2 regions of the Peribacillus sp. NPDC096447 genome follow, and region 2 is predicted to be linked to the other one. Evidence: a T-box and tRNA genes for the amino acid it is inferred to sense, from the RefSeq annotation. Region 2 holds a T-box; the other holds one or more tRNA genes.
The links. The T-box of region 2 lies ahead of ACIQZD_RS03245 (valine--tRNA ligase). A T-box ahead of a tRNA ligase gene usually reads a tRNA of that ligase, here a tRNA-Val.
Positions count from the first base shown of each region.

Region 1: it has a tRNA-Val gene. The T-box ahead of ACIQZD_RS03245 (valine--tRNA ligase) is inferred to sense a tRNA for this amino acid. The anticodon was not compared.

Region 1 is NZ_JBIWEV010000002.1:444,350-451,852, reverse strand. It holds gene ACIQZD_RS09090 (hypothetical protein) at 1-286, shown strand, start outside; gene ACIQZD_RS09085 (spore coat protein) at 342-830, opposite strand; gene ACIQZD_RS09080 (hypothetical protein) at 1,064-1,327, opposite strand; gene ACIQZD_RS09075 (GNAT family N-acetyltransferase) at 1,486-1,914, opposite strand; gene ACIQZD_RS09070 (YjcG family protein) at 1,919-2,434, opposite strand; gene ACIQZD_RS09065 (alpha/beta hydrolase) at 2,516-3,238, opposite strand; gene ACIQZD_RS09060 (phosphatidylglycerophosphatase A family protein) at 3,431-3,988, shown strand; gene ACIQZD_RS09055 (hypothetical protein) at 4,007-4,228, opposite strand; tRNA gene ACIQZD_RS09050 (tRNA-Val) at 4,440-4,511, shown strand; gene ACIQZD_RS09045 (hypothetical protein) at 4,858-5,097, shown strand; gene ACIQZD_RS09040 (hypothetical protein) at 5,330-5,746, shown strand; gene ACIQZD_RS09035 (ATP-binding protein) at 6,105-7,503, shown strand, end outside.
Region 2 is NZ_JBIWEV010000001.1:645,572-653,491, reverse strand. It holds gene hemB (porphobilinogen synthase) at 1-290, shown strand, start outside; gene hemL (glutamate-1-semialdehyde 2,1-aminomutase) at 332-1,621, shown strand; gene ACIQZD_RS03260 (LysM peptidoglycan-binding domain-containing protein) at 2,015-3,436, shown strand; gene ysxE (spore coat protein YsxE) at 3,524-4,594, shown strand; gene ACIQZD_RS03250 (hypothetical protein) at 4,651-4,842, opposite strand; T-box leader at 5,069-5,295, shown strand; gene ACIQZD_RS03245 (valine--tRNA ligase) at 5,339-7,920, shown strand, end outside.

The DNA of each region.
Region 1 (7,503 bases), on a different contig from region 2:
AGCACCTGTCACACAATTTGATTATATTCAATATGCCAACCGGACGATCGAAGCTGCAGAGAATGTAAGAATTGTTAAAGGGACGGCAACCATTCAACCTGTCCGTTTTGATCAGGTGCTGGAAAGGGAAAGGGAAAGCTTTGAAGGACTACATCAAATGAAAGATAATAATCGGGAAAGTACATATGGGGCAGGCACATATAAATATCAAATGGGCATGAGGGTCAGTAAAGAAATAACGGCGGAAATGACAGGAAAAGGCAGGTTTTTCAACGAAGTTGTCTAGATATGCCACCAAAAACAAAAGAGGACACGCGAAGTGTCCTTTTTGTGTTGATTCCTTAGAGAATGTCAATTTCTACGATTAGAGCTAACAATAGTTGCAGTAATAATTGGATGTTTAGAGCGATTTGTGCATCAGTTGTTGTAATGTCGATATCACGGCTGTTTTCAACAATTGTTTTTTGGCGCGTGATTTGTTTAACATTAGAAGATTGGATTAATTCTTGAGTGATCTTTTCAGCATTATCAGAATCTGCGATGGAAATGCTTACGATGACCGCAATTGCAGCTTGTAGAGCAGCTTGAAGAGAAAGGGCCGCTTTAACATCCGTAGAAGTGACATTTACATTACAAGAATCTTTAATGTAAATAAGTTCTTCAGAAAGCTGAAATTGATTATTATCCTGTATTGCCTCTTGGCTAATGCGTGTGTCATCGTCGTTACAGAACCCTGACAGGGGATGTCTGGAAGCGGAATCTAAAGCCGACCATGATCTTTCAGAGTCTTCATGTGTGTTACAGTTGCTACGATATACATTTTGGTTCATGTTGTTTTTTCCTCCTTAGGTTTTATTCCCTATTAAAATATGCTTTGATGGGTAATCGGGTTGGACGAATAAATCAGTTAATTCGTCTATTTTTTAATACTTAGAGAAAGTATTAGTGTGTGGGGATGAATATTAAAGAAGCTGGAGCTTTAGGAATGAAATGTAAGTGCTGCTATGTCTCGGTTTACTTATTTCTCGCCAGCAAGTAAGGTTTGATTAGGTGATATGGTGTGTCATTTATCTTTGGAATCCGTGAATTTGTTGTGAATGGAATTTGTAACTGGATTAACATCATGTTCCGTGATGTTCTTTTCTTGGTTTATGATTTTTAGTGATTGCTCTTGTAAATGGCGAATAGTTTCTTTAAGGTTGTTTTTCTCTCTTTCGGTTAGATCGACCTTTTCCTTTTTGAAACCATGTTTTCTCATAGTCCTCGAAACCAGCAGTTCCATCAGTCTTTTTTGAGACTCCTCCAGGTTAAATTCATTGTTACCCATAAAATTTTCCCTCCTTCTTGCTTTCTATATATAGACTATGTATTTTTGCGGAGATTGCCATTGAACGGAAATGATTTTTTTATAAAACGATAATTTAAGTTCATGAACGAACAAAAAAAGCTGTCCAATCAGAGAACTGAAAGGACAGCTTTTTTATATCATAAAATGGTTTTCTTCATCGTTTTATGAGGGATGCCGGCATCCATGAATTCGTCGGAAACGATCTCATACCCTAATTTCGAATAAAAAGGGATGGCATGCACCTGGGAATCAAGCTTCAATTGAGGTACTTCCTGCTGGATGGCGTATTCCTCAATGGCATTCATGATCATGGCACCGGCACCATTCTTACGGCCCGATGATAGTACACAAATGCGCTGGACTTTACCGATGTTGTCGATGACCCTGAAACGGCCGGCACCGATTGGCTGATGCTGCTCATCATATAAAACGAAATGTGTAGACTCTTCTTCATATTCATCGATCTCTTCTTCAAGAGGGACGTTTTGTTCTTGGACGAACACTTTTTTTCGAATCATATAAGCATTTTCAAGCTCTTGGCTGTTCTCTGCGATTTTTACAAACACGAAATCATTCAGCTCCTAATCTAAATGTTTCATAAACGGTCCATGCCCCATCTTCAAGTTGATACAGCAAGTGAACTCGTTTAACCTCTTCTTCATGGCTGATGTCAAGCATGCTTAATTGGCCTAAAACATCAGAATGCTCATTATCGGATAAATCTTGAGCGATGGTAATATGCGGGACAAAAGCATGCTCACTTTCACTTTTCATGAAGTCCTCATTGTTAAGTGCATCATGCAGCTCTTGAAGCCCTTCGGATAATTCCACTTTGAAATAAATAGTATTGCTTACGGGTTGGAAAGACTTCGTTTTCGTAACGTTCATCGTAAATGGCCTGCATTTACGAGCAATGTCTTTTAATTGATCCGCGATTGTTGAAATTTCCATATCCGTCGCTTCGAACGTTGGTTTAAGCGTCAGGTGCGGTGGTATGAAAGCATATTTCGTATCATACCGTTTGCGATAGGAGTTAGCTAAATCTTGAAGTTTTTTTGAAGGGAAAATTGCAACACCATATTTCATAAATAAAACCTCCTGATATTTTTTTATTGTTGTATTATAGTTGGACATGTTTTTTCTTGAAACCATCTCAAAAAGAGATGGTTAGAACATTTCCAATAGTGCTCGTTTTAAATCTGCCTGCCAGTATTTCCAGGTATGATTACCTTCAAATTCTTCATAGAAGTAAGGAAATCCTTTTTGGTTAATTAATTTATGCAATTCCCTGTTGGGTTCTATGAAGTTTGCCTTGTTGCCATCCGTCGTCGGAACATCTGTTTCGCCAGTCCCGATTACATGATAGAGTTCGAGGAGATGCGGATCCTCAAAATTACGTACAGCATCCATTACTGCTTCATTGGCAAGTGGCGACTGCATGATGCATTTACCGAATGTATGCGGATACTTTAGTGCGGCCAATAAGGAAACTGTACCGCCAAGAGAGTCACCGATCAAAGTTCGACCATGTCCCATTTGATAGGTTGGGAATTCATCATCTAAAAACGGGACAAGTTCATGGGCAAGAAAACGTATGTATGCATTGTGCTGTTCCCCGTCCGGATGATATTTGCGCCTGCGGTCAAAGCGGTCTTTATAAGGAATGCCGACAATGATGATATTCTCAATCTCATCGTTCCCTAACAGTTCATCTGCTACCCGGCCAATTCGACCCATTTGAAAATAATCACGGCCATCCTGAGCAATCACAAGCGAATATTTATACAATGGCGAAAAATTAGCAGGCAAGTAAACAAGCAGTTCCAATTCTTCTGCTAAAGCCTCGCTTTTAAACATGTACTCTTTAATTGTGCCTTTGCGTAAACTCATTCTCCCGCACCTCAATGATAATTAATAATGAAAAACAACTTACTTGATTATTTTAGCATAGCCTTGCGACTTTTTCCCGTGACAAGATTTTAGAATAGAAAATTTTCATTGTATTTTCTAAAAATTTGAATAATAAGGTGCTATAATAAAAGGATATAGAAAAATAATACAATAAAAAAGGTGGCGAATAAAATGGCAGATGTACAGGTACACAGCAGGGAAGTAACGAAGGCGGCTAAACGAACATTATTAGAGCGTGGTGTCAGTGTGGAGGCAATTGCAAAAATCGTTTATGAATTGCAGTTCCCGTACAAAGCTGATCTTAAGCTGGAGGAATGCATCCACAGCGTTGAGCGTGTCCTGTTGAAAAGGGAAATTCAACATGCCATTTTAGTCGGTGTGGAGCTGGATAAACTGGCCGAGCAAAAAAAGCTATCAGAACCCCTGCAATCGATTGTTGAGTCTGATGAAGGGCTATTCGGAGTGGATGAAACGATTGCCTTTGGTGCAGTACTCGGTTACGGAAGCATTGCTGTAACGACCTTTGGCCATTTGGATAAAAATAAAATAGGCGTCATACACGAACTTGATAAGAAGCAAGAAGGAATCGTGCATACCTTCCTGGATGATATCGTTGCAAGCATTGCCGCGAGTGCCGCCTCAAGGTTAGCTCACCGTCTGAGAGATGAAGAAGAATCGTTAACCGAACAGGAAAAGGACATCCAGGAAGAAGAAGAGTTAATCGGTTGAACCTTGATTAACAATCTTTTAGCCAGACCTATCAAACCTGGCCTTAATGAGGCGGGCAGAAAGGATATTGGCCACTTTAAATGTCCGTTTTGTCTGCCTTAGAAAACAGAATGCGTGAATATGGCCTGGATAAATTTCAAGCACCTGAATTTTCCGCTGCGTGATCTTACCTTGTTCGGAGAGATAAATTATCTCCAATGGAGCATTTTCTTCCATATGTTTACGAAGTATATATTTCATTCCCTGTCACTCCTTTGCTGACTTGCTTGCTATCATTATATGCGAACATACGTTTTATATGCAAGTGAAAAGGGAATGTTCGTTCGTGTTTTGCGGAGCGGGGAAATAAAATAAGAAAAAAATAAAACTTTTTTAATATAATGCGTTGACTTTTTAACAAAAAAACTTATAATAAATTATGTACTTAAGTAACCAGTCAGTCATTACATACGACTTGTTAGCTCAGTGGGAGAGCACTTCCTTGACAGGGAAGGGGTCGTGGGTTCGAATCCCTCACAGGTCATCAACTAACAAAGGCTTAAATCCTTGATATCACAAGGATTTGGGCCTTTTTTTTATTTTTAAAAAATATAGTTCATTTTGTATTATTTACTCAATTGGTGGCGGATAGAGAAGGATTAAAACGCATTACAGGACAATTATTTATAATAATTAATTTTTCAAGGAACTGTAGGTCAAGCCTTTTGCTTATTCAGCTCACGATGGATTTTAAAAATAAGACCGTATTTTTTGCTTTTCTTTAAAAAGTACATAATTATATTCTTAGGTAAAACCCACTTTACTATAATGTGTTGGATTACCTTACTACCAAATACCATGCACGGGAATACTTCTTGGAAGCTCTGAACATGACGCATGAAGACTATGCAAAATATCGGCAAACGATGAAAGACTTCAGAGATAAATTTTCAGCTCACAGAGAGTGTGGTTACAACGAACCTGTCCCCTACTTTGATATTGCGCATAATGTAGCACTTCATTACGTTCCTTGGCTTGAAAAGTATAATGCAATGCCTTCACTTGAAATGATGGTAGAACAATATCAAGAAGAATTACAACCAATGATAGAAAGTTTTAAAGTGAAATAAATAGAAGGAGGAAAGTATGGAAGACTAATTAAAAGTAAAATTCCTTTCCAATTAGGGTTCTATTAAGGGATTAATTACACTTCTCGTATGATTTATCCTCAACATAGTAAATATTTCCTTAATTTTTAACTGTGTGATTTTAAGATCGCAACAGTTTATGATATTGATAAAGGAAGAATAACTTAATCTACTACTATAATGAAGTCAGTCTTTAAAAGGAAGTGATAGTTAAATGCTTTATATAAGCGATATCGAAAAGATAATTAAAAACACATTAAATGAGCACAATTTGGATATTATTTATGAATTTGACAATAATCTAAGTGCACCTATGAGTTATAACGTATCGACCAATACTATAAAATTCAATTACCTTCAAGTTAACGGTTATAAAGGGAAAATTAGAATTAAAGAGACAGAGGAAGACTTTGTTAAAATTATTCTTTATCGTATGATTGGTTATTATTTGGATTTTAAGAAAAACAAACATGATCTAAGGATTTTAATGTATGGTCATGAAGAAGAAAAAGAAAAGCTAAAATCTGAAATAGAAACTAATGCTTGGGATTATGGGAGAACATTAATACCTGAACAACTATTGGAGTCATATGATAAAGTTCGTGAATTAGATAAAATGCTTATAAATTAATGTACTCTAGGAAAATGGTGACCCGACTTTAAACTAAAACAAGAAAAGAAAAAGAAACCTCCTTGGAGAATCTCTCTGGAGCTGAATTTTGAGTGAGAAATTAAACTGATATCCAATAAGACAAGACCCAGAGAAAGAGGAGTTGTCTTAGAAAGCTTAGGTTTAAACCTGATTTCTAACTTTGATCACGCACCTTCTTTAGAGTAATAGTATCGCCATGTCCAAAAATTCGAAATTAATTGCAAGTCTCTAGAAATTTTTGCAACAGAACCAATTCATTTAATATCTTTATTTATATTTGCCAGCTAAAATTTAGTAAACTAATATTTAAAGAGGAGAAATATAGGAGGATTTACTAATGAGCACTCATGAATTTGAAATGAACATAGATGGTGAAATAATCAGATGGGCAGAAAAATCACACGCACAAATCTTCCGCAACTTCTGGCAGTTCTTCATGGAAAAGGATTTACAAAAAACAATTGAAACAATAGAGTTCACAGGAATCCGAACTTCAGATTCAGAATACTTCGTAGCCAAAAATGGAAGTAAAAAGAAAAATATCTTTGTAAAAGACAATTACTACGTGTACACCCACTTAACACCATCCGCAATGCAAAAAGCATATGAGAAATTCAAAAAAGGCTGGGAGGATATATATAAACAACCGAAGGGCGAAATGCTTAACATGGAACAGGAGGAAATGCCTGAGGAACTGCAAACGGAAGAAAAGCAAAATTTGAAAAATATTTATGAAAAAAGCCATGCAATTGCTCCGGTTACGGCGAATCATGACTCACATAATAGTTCTCTAGTTATAGAACCTTCCGTTACAAAATTGCCTGACGAAACTGAACCATTAAGAATTCTTTTTGGTCAATCACCCAACAGCAATGAACCATTGTATTGGTATCCAACTACGACTAGTAAAATCATGCATACGAATACAGGTATTATTGGTACGATGGGGACGGGTAAAACTCAGTTTACTAAATCGCTCATTAAACAGATACATGATGGTTCTCTATCTAATGTAAATGGAACACCTATTGATGTTCTCATCTTTGACTATAAAGGTGACTATATTAAAGATGACTTTACAGGGGCGACAAACGCTACAGTGTATCATCCATATCACCTTCCGTATAATCCGTTATCTTTATATAGGGGAAAACAACTAAAGCCATTATTGCCTTTGCATACAGCTAGTACCATTAAAGAAACAATTGCTAATGCTTTTAATTTAGGTATAAAGCAACAGCAGTTATTGAATGATTTAATCATTGAAGCTTATTCACAAGCTGGTATTTATAAGGCTGTTATGGCTACATGGGGCCTGGTACCACCTACATTAAATAATGTATTTGAACGATTAATGGAAAGGGAGGATGTAAAAGAAGATAGTCTTTATGCAGCACTAAAACAAATCTATGATTTTGAGATCTTTTCTCCAAATAGTGAGAATACAAAGTCCTTATACGACATGATACAAGGCGTAACGGTTGTAAATCTGGCTGGTTATGATCCAAGTGTTCAGAACTTGATAGTAGGAATCACTTTGGACACCTTCTATTCCCAGATGTCTACAAAAGGGCACAGTACAATTCAAGGAGATTATCGTGAATTAACGAAAATGATACTTGTTGATGAGGCAGATAATTTCTTGAGTCAAAACTTCTCTTCTTTAAAGAAAATTATGAAAGAAGGAAGAGAATATGGCGTTGGTGTAATCCTATCAACCCAATTTTTAGACCACT
Region 2 (7,920 bases):
GTGAAGCTGAATCCGATGTTGCTGAAGGTGCGGACTTCCTAATCGTGAAACCGGCCCTTTCCTACATGGACATCATCAGGGACGTTAAGAATAACTTTAATCTTCCGGTTGTTTCCTATAATGTCAGCGGTGAATATTCAATGGTTAAGGCAGCTGCCCAAAATGGCTGGATTGATGAAAAAGCGATAGTGATGGAAATGCTGACAGGCTTGAAACGCGCAGGTTCCGACTTGATCATTACTTATTTTTCAAAAGAGGTAGCACGCTGGATAAACGAAGATAATCAATGATATAAAAAATATAACCTGTAATGGAAAAAGGGGATTGAATCATGCGGTCATATGAAAAATCGAAAAAAGCGTTTGCCGAAGCAAAAAATTTGATGCCAGGCGGCGTGAACAGCCCGGTGCGTGCCTTCAAATCTGTGGACATGGATCCCATTTTCATGGAGCGCGGAAAAGGCTCAAAAATGTATGATATCGATGGAAATGAATATATCGACTATGTTCTTTCATGGGGACCGCTTATCCTGGGTCACACGAATGACCGTGTCGTGGAATCATTGAAAAAGGTAGCGGAATCAGGTACAAGCTTTGGAACCTCGACGCTGATTGAGAATGAACTGGCCAAGCTGGTCATTGAACGGGTGCCTTCGATTGAAATGATCCGTATGGTATCTTCAGGTACCGAAGCGACGATGAGTGCACTAAGGCTGGCACGAGGCATTACAGGCCGTGATAAAATCCTGAAATTCGAAGGCTCCTATCATGGCCATGGCGATTCCTTGCTGATCAAGGCGGGTTCCGGCGTTGCGACATTAGGTTTGCCGGATAGCCCGGGAGTACCGGAAGGCATTGCAAAAAATACGATTACCGTAGCATATAATGATCTAGCTGCGACCAAATACGCATTTGAACAATTTGGCGAAGACATTGCCTGTATCATCGTAGAACCTGTTGCAGGGAACATGGGTGTGGTTCCGCCACAACCTGGTTTCCTCGAAGGCTTACGTGAAGTGACGACCCAATACGGGGCTCTATTGATCTTTGACGAAGTTATGACAGGGTTCCGTGTCGACTATAATTGTGCACAAGGCTATTTTGGCATCGTACCTGACCTGACTTGCCTTGGGAAAGTTATTGGCGGCGGCTTGCCTGTAGGAGCATTCGGAGGCAAGCGAGAATTCATGGAACAAATTGCCCCGAGTGGGACAATCTATCAAGCGGGAACATTGTCGGGTAACCCTCTTGCCATGACGGCCGGCCTTGAAACGCTGAGCCAATTGACTCCAGAATCTTATGATGAGTTCGCCCGAAAAGGGGATATGCTCGAAAAAGGTATTGGGGAAGCGGCGGAAAAGTACGGAGTTCCCCATACATTCAACCGTGCCGGTTCCATGATTGGACTTTTCTTTACGAATGAAGAAGTCGTAAACTATGATACAGCAAAAACATCCGATTTAGAGTTCTTTGCTTCTTACTATAGGGAAATGGCGAATCAAGGCATCTACTTGCCGCCGTCACAGTTTGAAGGTTTATTCCTTTCCACTGCACATAGTGATGAAGATATCGAAAAGACCATTACAGCGGCAGAACAGGCTTTTGCAAAATTAAAAAAATGATGCAAGGCTTCATGAACTACCGATATATTGAATAATGATAAATTTGAACTGGCTACCATTTTCCAAAAACTTTTGGAGAAAGGCAGCCAGTTTTTTTGAATTCAATCAGTACGTGGTAGAACCGAATCAAATGTTGAAGGCCAAATTAATGTGGATCTAGGTCGAATAAAATGGAGGAAGGCCGAATTAATGGTTTCATTCAGGATCTTCATGTCGATGTTACATCCCGCATTAATTTTAGCCTGCAAAATTTGAATCCCTTCTTTTTAAAAGGTTCAGGAAATATAAGGTCTCGAGTGTGGCATATGAAATTAAGGAATAATCAGCTTCCTTCCTTCATAGATTGATATTGGTATAGGTACCGTTTCCTGAAGTTGAAAGGAGGAGTTGTTTTTGTCGCAAGAAAATGAATCGTATTTACGATTTTCTTTAGAGGAATCCGTTTGGTTCCAGAAGGGACAGGAAGTGGCTGAGCTATATTCCATTTCGCTTGATCCAAATGTGACGATTCAAGAAAGTGATCAATATGTTTTTATACGAGGCTCGTTGGATTTAAGCGGTGAATATAAAGACTCGCAAAATGGTGAAGAAGAGGAGTTTTCGCAGACCTTTTTGCCAAAAGCGGTTCAAAAGGTCGAGAGGCATCTCAATGGACTAAATGAGTTCACACACCGTTTTCCGGTTGACATAACGATTCCGAATAATCGGATTGCCTCATTGGATGAGGTCGATGTCTCGATTCAAAGCTTTGATTATGCCCTGCCAGAGCATAACTGTTTGAAATTGCAGGCGGATCTTTTGATAACCGGAATCTATAATGATTCATATGTGGAAGAACGTTTCGATACGGAGCAGGAAGTTGGGGAAACAGAGGAACAAGAAGAAACGGATGGTGAAAATGAGTCGTATATTCCTTATGCGGCTGCAGTGCCGCCGATCCCGGACTTTCAGCCTGTTTTCCGTGATGAGGAGGAAGAAGAGTTATACGCGCCCTTTTCTGCAGAGTCAAAACAAGTTTCTGAAGCGAATGAAGAACAAGAAGAAGAGGAACCGATTTATTTAAGCGATCAGCATAGTGCCCCAGTTTTTGAAATTCCCGTTTCACCATATCCTGAAGAGGAGGAGTGGGAAACGGAAGTGCATAGACAGGAAGAAGCTGAAGCTGTAGAGGAAGAAGTTATTGGAGATCCGTCTGACCCAACGGATAAGGTACCTTCCATGGAAGAGGGGAAACTGGAGGAAGAACCAAGCAGGCAGGATCCAGTGGAGAAGATAGAGATTCCTAGAGTGACATTGAAAGAAGAAGTAGAAGAAGAAGTAGAAGAGCCAAGTCAAGCAGCCAATCATCAAAATAGCCCTGTTTCCAATTTAGAAACCGAGGATGTCATACGGCAGGAGGAAGATGACGTTGCAGCGGGTCCTATTCTAAATGAACATGTAAAGGTGGAGCAGGAAGAGGAATCCAATTCGTCCTTAAGCGATCTATTCAAAAAGAGGGAAAGACCTGCGCCTCCGGCTAAGGAGGTTAAGAATTTCAAAGGCAGGAAACAAGCCGCGGAACGTGATGATAAAGAAACGGCCGATCATGGTGAGAAGCAGCCTTCCATCATGGATTTATTCGGACGGAAACAGGAAGAAGAACTGGTAAGGATGAAAGTTTGCATTGTTCAGCAAGGGGAAACGCTTGATGACTTAGCTCAACGATATGATGTTACGGTTCAATCGATACTTTTCAGCAATGAATTGGAGTCGAATCAAAACGTTCATGAAGGGCAAGTCATCTATATACCGAAGGCGGTTGCATATAAGAATTGATCGGGACAGAGAGCAGAGCATATGGTCTGCTCCTGTTTTTTAGGTGCTGGAGAATCTTTAGTTTTTTAGAGAAAGTGAGTGAGTCTCGTGAGGGAAAACGAGAATCAGCAGCCTGCCAACCGGAATCGGGACACGGAAACCGTATTGAAGGAATATGCCATGTATGTACAATATATCGAGGACTTCGGGCGTGTGAAAAAAGTATACAGTGATCGCGGTACATTTGCCTTGAAATCGATGTTACCCCAGAACGGCATTGATTTTATCAAAAATGTTCAAAAACTGTACCATCGCGGCTATAATCGGATCGTTCCGATTTATCAAACGATGGATCAGCGTTACGCCGTTCTTCATAATGGGCGTTTGTATTACCTGATGCCCTGGCTCAATAATGAGGGGGACGGGGAGCGCGATGAAAAACATAAGCAAATGTTCAGGGAGCTTGCTCGGATGCATACACTTTCCGTTAAGGAAATTCAAGTGGATATTGAGGAAAGGGAAGCCCATTATGAACGGACGCTTGATGCCTGGAATAACGAGAAGGACTTTATGGATGAGTATATTGTCAGCTGTGAAAAGAAGTGGTATATGTCTCCATTCGAACTGACGGTTTGTTCTTTCTACACTGATATTTCACAGGCGCTGAAGTACTCGATCAAGAAGTTTGAAACCTGGTATGAAAAAACGAAGGATAGTGAAAAGGTTAGAACCGTGGTCACGCACGGAAAGGTTTCTTTGAAGCATTTCGTTTATGATGAGCGGGGGTATGGCTACTTCATCAATTTTGAGAATTCGAATACGGCTCCGCCGCATTTCGATTTACTGCCATTTCTCGTTAAATCGGCCAGGACCTATCCTGTCCAATGCGATGACTGCGTTGACTGGCTATATAACTATTTTCGTTATTTTCCGTTGAAGGAAGATGAATTGCTGCTCATGCAAAGTTATCTGGCATTCCCTGGATCAGCTTTGGAATTAGTGAAGAGTTATTCCGATGGCAGGGTCCATCGTTCAGAGCTTGATAATGTTACTCAACTGCAGCGGCAATTTTGGCTTCTGAAAAATATTGAATATATGGTGATGAAAATCGAAGAAATCGAACAGCAGAAAAAGGCTGCTGCCGAGGCTGCCAAAGAAGAACAATCACCTCAAAGCTAAATATACATGATTGGATTATCTCCAGTCATGTATATTTTTTTGCTGTAAGGGAATAATTAAATCCATTCGAAATATAAAGACATGGCCAGGAAAATAAATGCGATTAGCAGGAGCATATCGAAGAAAGTCGGAAAAATCAGTGTGCGTAATCCTTGGAATACGATAAAGGGGACGATGAACTGCTGGCAGACACCGCGGAATTTCTTCATCCAAGGCGGTAAAGTATAGGGAGTATATCTTCGCTTCATATTATTACCTTCCTTTTTAGGACTTCTTATATAATATGGGTGGGCACTGGAAAAGGTGATAAAGCCGTCACATTTACTGTTTCTGGAGGATAAAATAAAGAAAACGACCTTGAATGTATCAAATGGGATGATTCCTGGGAAAGTAAGCGAAAAGATGATTGACTGGAGCCCCATATTTTTTGTACTATATACTATATGCATTCAATGAATTTACATATGAATATAAATCAATGCAAAGACCGGAAATAGTAAGATGATATGCACTTTTCAGAGAGGAAACCAAATTGGTGCGAGGTTTCCAGGCAGCAGCATCCGAAGTCGTCCGCGAGCAGTCTTCGTGAACCTCTTAGTAGCGAAGGCCGGTGAAGAGCCGTTATCCGATTTGAGAGCCGAAAGAGTTTTTTCTTTTTCGGAAAAAAGGTGGCACCGCGAACAACTTCCTTCGTCCTTTTGTGATGATGGAAGTTTTTTTTATGCCTAAAAAGGAGGAAATGATATGGAAGAGAACCAAATTTCTATGCCGACTAAATATGATCCGCAGACGATAGAGAAAGGCCGCTACAAATGGTGGCTTGATGGAAAGTTTTTCGAAACGACAGGTGACGATAAAAAAGAACCATATACGATTGTCATCCCGCCGCCTAACGTGACAGGTAAGCTTCATCTTGGCCATGCTTGGGATACGACACTTCAAGATATTTTGACACGCATGAAAAGAATGCAAGGCTATGATGTTTTATGGTTGCCGGGCATGGACCATGCCGGTATCGCCACTCAAGCGAAAGTAGAACAGAAACTTCGTGCGGAAGGCGTGAGCCGTTATGACCTTGGACGTGAAAAATTCGTAGAAGAGACATGGAAATGGAAAGAGGAATACGCGAGCCATATCCGTGAACAATGGTCAAAGCTGGGTCTTGGACTTGATTATACACGTGAACGCTTCACTCTTGATGAGGGGCTTTCAAAAGCTGTGCGCGAAGTGTTCGTTTCGCTTTATAACAAGGGCTTGATTTATCGCGGCGAATACATCATCAACTGGGATCCATCGACGAAAACGGCGTTATCCGATATTGAGGTTATTTACAAAGATGTGCAGGGCGCATTTTACCATATGAAATATCCGTTGGTAGACGGATCAGGTGAAATTGAAATTGCCACCACCCGTCCAGAAACGATGCTTGGTGATACTGCTGTTGCTGTACATCCGGAAGATGACCGTTATAAACACTTGATCGGCAAAATGGTCCGCTTGCCAATTACAGGCCGGGAAATCCCGATTGTCGGTGATGATTATGTCGATATGGAATTCGGTTCAGGCGCGGTCAAAATTACTCCGGCCCATGACCCGAATGATTTCGAAATCGGGAACCGTCACGATTTGGAGCGCATCCTTGTCATGCATGAAGATGGCTCGATGAATGAAAAGGCTGGTAAATATGAGGGCATGGACCGGTTTGAATGCCGTAAACAAATCGTCAAAGACCTTCAGGAAGAAGGAGTACTCTTCAAAATCGAAGATCACCTTCACTCAGTCGGCCATTCAGAGAGAAGCGGTGCTGTTGTTGAACCATATCTTTCGACGCAATGGTTCGTTAAAATGCAGCCGTTGGCTGATGCATCCGTCGAGCTTCAAAAAGGATCCGATGAGGAAAAAGTTCATTTCGTACCGGATCGTTTCGAAAAAACGTACCTGCATTGGATGGAAAATATCCGCGACTGGTGCATTTCCCGTCAGCTTTGGTGGGGTCACCGCATTCCAGCCTGGTACCATAAAGAAACAGGTGAAGTGTATGTAGGTCACGAAGAGCCTGCGGACGCTGAAAACTGGGAACAAGATACGGATGTTCTGGATACATGGTTCAGCTCGGCATTATGGCCTTTCTCGACTATGGGCTGGCCTGACAAGGACAGTGTCGATTTCCAACGTTACTATCCAACCGGGGCACTTGTTACAGGCTATGATATCATTTTCTTCTGGGTATCGCGGATGATTTTCCAAGCTCTTGAGTTCACGGGTGAACGACCATTTGAAGATGTGCTGATCCACGGTCTCGTTCGTGACGAACAGGGGCGCAAGATGAGTAAATCGCTTGGCAATGGTGTCGATCCGATGGATGTCATCGATCAATACGGTGCCGATTCACTGCGTTACTTCTTGTCTACGGGCAGCTCGCCTGGACAGGATCTTCGTTACAGCACGGAAAAAGTGGAAGCGGTCTGGAACTTCTCCAATAAGATTTGGAACGCATCCCGTTTTGCTTTGATGAACATGAATGGCATGACTTATGACGAAATCGATTTAAGCGGTGAGAAGTCTGTAGCCGATAAATGGATCTTGACGCGCTTGAATGAAACGATTTCCAACGTAACCAGACTTGCGGACCGTTATGAGTTTGGTGAAGTGGGCCGTGTGCTATACAACTTCATTTGGGATGACTTCTGTGACTGGTATATTGAAATGGCGAAGCTTCCGCTATATGGCGAAGACGAAGCAGCGAAGAAAATGACGCGCTCGATCTTGGCTTATGTACTGGATAACACGATGAGATTGTTACACCCGTTCATGCCTTTCATTACCGAAGAAATCTGGCAGAACCTTCCGCATCAAGGTGAGTCCATCACTGTTGCCGCTTGGCCGGAAGTGAATGAAGGATTGACAGATACAGCTGCAGCCGAGGAAATGAAGCTGCTTGTTGAAATCATCCGCTCCGTCCGTAATATCCGTGCTGAGGTGAACACACCGCTAAGCAAAAAAATCAATTTGATTTTAAAAGCGAAAGATGAGTCCATCTTAGAGACGTTACAGAAAAACAGCAGCTATATCGAGCGTTTCTGTAATCCTGAACAATTGACGATCGGAATCGAAGTCGAAGAACCTGCTCAAGCCATGACAGCTGTCGTAACTGGGGTAGAACTTATCCTTCCGCTTACAGGACTGATCAATATTGACGAAGAAGTGAAACGTCTTGAAAAAGAACTCGACAAACTTAATAAAGAGGTTGAGCGCGTACAGAAAAAATTAGGCAACGAGGGCTTCGTTAAAAAGGCGCCGGCAAGCGTCATCGAAGAAGAACGTGC